DNA from 2 places in the Streptococcus sp. IsoGale022 genome. Region 1 is predicted to be linked to the other one. Evidence: predicted binding sites of a transcription regulator. Region 1 holds the regulator's gene; the other holds the start of a gene.
The links. The regulator HrcA, encoded in region 1, represses chaperone genes, less so after heat shock. The targets are predictions, from matches to a motif close to TTAGCACTCNNNNNNNNNGAGTGCTAA.
Positions count from the first base shown of each region.

Region 2: a site for HrcA is predicted at 1,963-1,989, ahead of groES (co-chaperone GroES). Genes of this name have one in related genera too.

Region 1 covers NZ_JAKZJI010000028.1:9,958-13,244, reverse strand. The annotation lists gene dnaK (molecular chaperone DnaK) at 1-54, opposite strand, end outside; gene grpE (nucleotide exchange factor GrpE) at 315-851, opposite strand; gene hrcA (heat-inducible transcriptional repressor HrcA) at 887-1,921, opposite strand; gene RG608_RS11295 (ABC transporter permease) at 2,085-2,813, opposite strand; gene RG608_RS11290 (ABC transporter ATP-binding protein) at 2,806-3,287, opposite strand, start outside.
Region 2 covers NZ_JAKZJI010000002.1:24,304-27,590, reverse strand. The annotation lists gene groL (chaperonin GroEL) at 11-1,633, opposite strand; gene groES (co-chaperone GroES) at 1,657-1,938, opposite strand; gene RG608_RS01635 (DUF202 domain-containing protein) at 2,147-2,437, opposite strand; gene RG608_RS01630 (PTS system mannose/fructose/sorbose family transporter subunit IID) at 2,532-3,287, opposite strand, start outside.

The DNA.
Region 1 (3,287 bases):
AACTGCAACTGCTGAGTTTGTTGTACCTAAGTCAATACCGATAATTTTAGACATGTTTTTACCTCTTTTTACTTTAATTTTATTTTCAATACTCTTTGGTTCGCTTCGCTCACTATTGCAAAGCTGAACAATTTTTTATCTTTCTTCATAGTTTATTGTCGTTTCGGACAAGTTTTCTATTATGTAAGTTATGACACGAGAAGTCGAAATTATACGCAGTAGCTGATTGGCAGTTCACTTCGCAAACGCTCGTGATCAGCCTAATCACCCTTGCGGGGGTGCTTCAACGAAATCAAAGATTTCTGACTTACCTCCTAGTTATAAACAACCACCATAGCGGGTCTAAGGATACGGTCATGAAGTTTGTAGCCTTTTTGGAAGACCTGCGCGATAGTGTCAGCTGGGTGCTCATCGTCAGCTGGAACGGTTTGAATGGCTATGTGATAGTTATGGTCAAAATCTCCGTCAGCTGGAATTTCTTCGATACCCTCTTCTTTGAGAGCATGAATCAAGCTTTCCTGCACCATTTCCAGTCCTTTTTTAACATCATCTGTCAGACCTTCAACGGCAAGCGCGCGCTCCAGATTATCTATCGAAGGCAAAATAGCTTTTGCCAGATCCTGACTGCGGTATCTTTGCAGCTGCTGGCGTTCTTCATTTGCTCGGCGCTGGATGTTCTGCATTTCTGCATGAGCACGGAGATATTTGTTTTCAAAATCTTCTGCCCGTTCATTAGCTAATTCTAATTCTGATTTTTCAGGGCTTGCTGATTCAGCTTGCTCAGCTGTTTCTACAGCTTCCTCTTTTACTTCTACATCTTCTGGATGTTCTTCTTGTTTATGCTTTGCCACAAGGCACCTCCTTTTTAGGAATATTTATACTATATTTAGTGGACTTCATAGTGATTACTGCTCAGATAGCGATAGAAGTCGGTTAGTTTCATGGTCAGTACGCGGTTGACGACATTCATCTGACTGACCAGCCGTTGGTAGTCAAGATTGACCGGACCGACAACTGCCAACACCCCAAATCCTCGATAAGGAATCAAGAATTTGCTGGAAATCAGCGTCAAATCAGCCAAACAACTTTCTCTACTGTCTGCCACGCGCACGCTTTGCATCTGATCTTCGGCCAAACTGTCGCGAATTTCAAAGGCTACTTTCTGCGCGTCATCAAAAAACTGATAAGCTGACAGATCTGAAAATTCCAAGAGCTGAACCTTGCCAGACAGAATCACATTTTCCTTGAAAATATCACCAAAGATATGCTCAAAGAGCTGAATGACATTGTCCGTCGTAGTGAAATAGCGTTGGATAATCTGCGGAATTTCCGTCCGAATCTTGTAATGGATGTCCAGCACTGTCTGTCCCAAGAACCGCTCCCTTACTAAGCCTTTAAGCCTATCCAGGTCTTCTCTTAGAAAGTTGCGCGGAATCATAAACTGACTGGTGATGGTATTGGACTCATCCAAGGTGAAGACCGCCAGAGCCGTATGCTGACTGAGCACAACGATGTCAAAAGCTGTCAAGCGCTGCCGACTGGGTTCTACATCCAGTGCAACAACCGTGCATCCACTGAGCTTAGTCAAAAGATCCGCTGCCTGTTGAAGAATGTCCTCCAAGTTGAAAAATTCATGGTCAAAGGCTTTGATAACCTCATAGAGTTCATTCTCAGCGAGACGATCAAAGGACAGAGAATGCTTGACAAAGTATTGAAAACCAGCCACGCTAGGCTTACGGCCGCTGGACGTATGCGCCTTTTCCAGAAGCCCCTGCTTTTCCAAAGCCGCCATATCGTTGCGGATGGTGGCACTACTGGAATTGATGGAATCCTGCAGGGCTTTGGAGCCGACCGGCTCGTGAGTCTTGGTAAAGATATCAATAATCAAATTCAAAATCTCATTTTGACGCTCCGTGACCACGGCATCACCTCCAATCAAGATTCTGCTGTCGATTAGCACTCAATCACCCCGAGTGCTAACTCATGATTCTATTATACACTCTTCCACACCAAAGTCAAGACAAAAACTCAAAAAAATAGCACTCTTTTTACAAGAGTGCTAAAAATCAGTCTGGCGACCTAGATTAATCCTCCAAGATTTGCAAATGGCGCATCAAATAGAAAGAAATTCCTGCAAAAAGAAGCAACCAAACTAGCAGAGCCAAAAATTCTCCGCTCCATAAATGGAATTGAGACCAATCTTTCATATAACTACTAAAGAGCCCCATAAAGCTATAACGCAGCACTTTAAATAACTCCTCGCTCATGTTTGAAAACATAGGAATAAATGCCGCCAAGAGCATAGCTGGAACACTAAGGGATTGTGCCATGACCTGATTTTTACAAAAAAGACCAACCATTAAAAAGAAGAAAATTAAGACCAGCATGGTCAATAAGAGAACCAAACTATAGCTGAACAGATGATTAGAAAGCTTAGCTCCAACCAAAAGTGGGGTAATGACGATATAAAAAAACCCAATAATCGCTGGCCAGATTAAAGCAGAGAGAATGTATTGACCAGCTGTCACACCAGCCAAGCGCAAACTTTGCAAATTATGTTTTTCTCTTTCCTCAGCTAAGATGATGATAATGGGTGTTCCAACTGACATGGCTAGAGAGAAAGGTAAAGAAATATTCAGTAATAAAGTAGCCAGCTTTTCTCCTCCAATTTCCTGCTCCGCTCCATTCAGAGAAAAAATAAATTTATAGAGAAAAATGAGGAAAATCGGCATAAAAACCTGCAATAGGATACTTTTATTAGCTAGCGTCACTTGACCTCTCAGCCAAATCATACCTTTGAATTTATTAGACATTTAAGGTACCTCCTGTCAAAGTGATGAAAACATCTTCCAAAGTTGGTTCGCAGGAATGAATACTGATAACATCGGACAAATCCAAGCCTCCCTGCAGTTCCTCAAAGGCCACCGTCTTCGCCGTCAAATCTACATATTCTAAACGAACCTTCTTATCCGTATTATACTTTTGGATAATATCATGTGGACTGCCCACTTCGACTAGTTTTCCTTTACTTAGCAAGGCTAGGCGATCACACAAGAGGGTAGCTTCCTGCATATCATGAGTCGTCAGAAAAATAGTTGTCCCCTGTGCTTTTAGTTCCAGCAACAATTCGTGAATGGTCCGAGAGGTTGATGGATCCAAGCCACTGGTTGGCTCATCCAAGAAGAGCAGTTTAGGTCGATTAATCAAGGCACGGACCAGTAACATCCGCTGCTTCATACCGGTAGATAGTTTTTCCGCCACCTTGTTGCGACTATCATAGAGGCCCA
Region 2 (3,287 bases), on a different contig from region 1:
TGACTGTGATCTACATCATACCGCCCATCATGCCTGGATCCATAGCTGGAGCTGGGCTTGCTGGTTCTGGTTGATTAGCCACTACTGCTTCAGTTGTCAAGATAAGACTAGCAACAGAAGCGGCATTTTGCAAGGCTGAACGAGTCACCTTAACTGGGTCAATGATTCCAGCCTCAATCATGTTAACCCATTCGCCAGTCGCGGCATTGAAGCCTGTACCAACTTCAGAGTTTTTCAGACGGTCAATGACGATTGATCCTTCAAAGCCTGCGTTCAAAGCGATTTGACGAACAGGCTCTTCCAAGGCACGAAGAACGATGTTACGTCCAGTCCCTTCATCCCCTGCCAACTCAAGACCTGCGACAGCGTCCAGTACGTTGATATAGGCTGTACCACCACCGGATACGATTCCTTCTTCTACCGCTGCACGAGTTGCATTAAGGGCATCTTCGATGCGGAGTTTCATTTCTTTGAGTTCTGTTTCGGTGGCAGCTCCAACCTTAATCACAGCTACACCACCAGACAATTTAGCCAAACGTTCTTGCAGTTTTTCACGGTCAAACTCAGAAGTGCTGCTTTCAATCTGTGACTTAATGACTGCCACACGGTTGGCAATAGCTTCAGGATTTCCAGAACCTTCCACAATCACAGTGCTGTCTTTATCAACAGTGACTTTAGAAGCTTGTCCAAGCGCTTCAATCGTAGCATCTTTGAGCTCTAGGCCAAGATCATCTGTAATCACTGTACCGCCTGTCAAGATAGCAATGTCTTCCAACATAGCCTTACGACGATCGCCAAAGCCTGGTGCCTTGACAGCTACAACATTAAAAGTTCCGCGAATCTTGTTAAGAACCAGCGTTGGCAGAGCTTCTCCATCCACATCATCCGCAACGATCAAGAGCGGACGGTTGGTTTTCAAGATATTTTCCAATAATGGCAGAATCTCTTGAATGTTAGAAATTTTCTTGTCAGTAATCAGGATGTAAGGATTGTCCAGTTCGGCTACCATTTTTTCATTGTCAGTTACCATATATTGAGACAGGTAGCCGCGGTCAAACTGCATTCCCTCAACTACATCCAGCTCAGTTTCCATTCCTTTGGACTCTTCGATAGTAATGACACCGTCATTTCCAACTTTTTCCATAGCTTCAGAGATATATTCACCGACTTTCTCGCTGCGAGAAGATACGGCAGCAACCTGAGCAATAGCTTCTTTGTTAGAAACTGGAACTGAGTTAGATTTCAGGGCTTCAACAGCTGTCGCAACGGCTGCTTCAATCCCGCGGCGGATACCGATTGGATTAGCACCAGCTGTAACATTTTTAATCCCTTCACGGACGATAGCCTGGGTCAAAACAGTTGCTGTTGTTGTTCCGTCACCAGCGATATCGTTGGTCTTTGAAGCAACTTCTGACACCAGCTTAGCGCCCATGTTTTCAAAATGGTCTTCCAGTTCGATTTCCTTGGCAATGGTTACACCGTCATTGGTGATAAGGGGTGAGCCAAAGGATTTTTCCAAAACGACATTGCGACCTTTAGGACCCAAAGTCACCTTGACAGTATTCGCCAAGATGTCAACTCCACGAACCATACTGCTTCTTGCATCTGCTGAAAATTTAATATCTTTTGCCATTTTATTATTCCTCTCTTCTAATCTTACTCGACAACTGCTAGAATATTGGCTTCACTGACTAAGAGATAAGCTTCATCTCCGTCCTTGACTTCCACACCAGCGTGATTTTCTACGAGAACCTTGTCCCCTTCCTTAACGCTCAGGGCTACCAGCTCACCGTTCAAAGTACGAATGCCTTGACCGACTGCGACAACTTCTGCTGTCTTAGTCGCTGCTTGGCCGTTGCCTGCAATGACAAATCCGCCAACTTTCTGCTCTTTTTCTTCTACTTTCAAGACCACACGGTCTCCTAATGGTTTTAACATGGTTTTCCTCCAAATATTGAATTTTTAGCACTCTAAACTATCGAGTGCTAATCTATAGTTATTATTTTATCACTTGGTCAGAAATAGTCAAGAAAAAAACCGGCTAGATGAAAGAAAAATTTTATTTTTTTCTTCACTGCCTCCTAAAGTCAAAGAAAAAAACAAGTCCGAGCTAAAATCCTCTCAGACTTGTCTTTAGGGGGAATGTCTATCTTGCAAGTTTTAGTTTTGCTTCAAAATCATCAATCACTTTTTGCAGATTTAGGCGTCCTCTATAGATACCATAGCCAAACAAAAGCATGGCTAAAATACCCAGTAGAGCTAGGACGATTCCTGCAATCAGCGCTAGGAGATTGGTCTCATGAAAGAGATAAATCAGAACAAGACCCATGCTGGCAATGGCAAAGAAGAGACTGAACCAGCGTCCTAGATTTTCAATCATATGCTTCTGGTAGTGAATTTCTGTTTCATAGCCTTGAATCAATTCTTGTTCTGTCATGATCTTCTCCGTTCTTTCTTTTACTCTGCTCAAAAAAATTTGTATTAGACTAGCAGCACATCGGACTTACTGCTAGCCTAAAATTGAGCGAGGATTAGTATTTCAGTTGAGGGTCAAAGATGCCAAGAGCTACACCAATCAAAGCAATGACAACCAAGAGGAGCATAACGAGGTTTGGTGATATTTTTTTCTTGGCCATCAGCCACCAGCAAAGGGTGATAAAGCCAGCTGTTAAGAGACCTGGATAAACACCGTCAATTTTTTCTTGCAGCTTCAGGAAGGCTTCGCCATCAGCATTTTTCAGCTCTAATGAAGTCGTTACAGATACCCAAGTTGCAGCAACTGCCCCGATAACCATACCACCAATGACACTGATTGCCTTACGAAGGGCCTGTCCTTTAGGTCCTACAAGGAATTCAACCGCCTTGTCTCCTAATTCATAGCCTTTGAAGTAGGCAAAGCGCATACCGCCATAGATGAGAACATTCCAGACAAGGATGTAGAAGAGAGCCCCAATAGGATTTCCACCTTTCGAGAGGCCAAGGGCAATCCCCAGTAGAACTGGAATCAAAGTTCCAACCGCCAAAGAGTCACCGATACCTGCGATAGGTCCCATGAGACCGGCACGCATACCATTGATAGTTTCGCCATCAACAGCGTCACCATTGGCACGTGCTTCTTCCAAACCAGCTGTAATCCCCACTACCAAAGCTCCAAGCTGAGGTTCTGTATTGAAGAAAGCCGTGTAGGTCTGCATAGCTTCTTTCTGCTCTGCTTTGTCTTTGTAGAGTTCTTCCACGATTGGCAGCATAGAGGTCAAGTAGCCGAAAGTCTGCATGTGCTCTTGAGA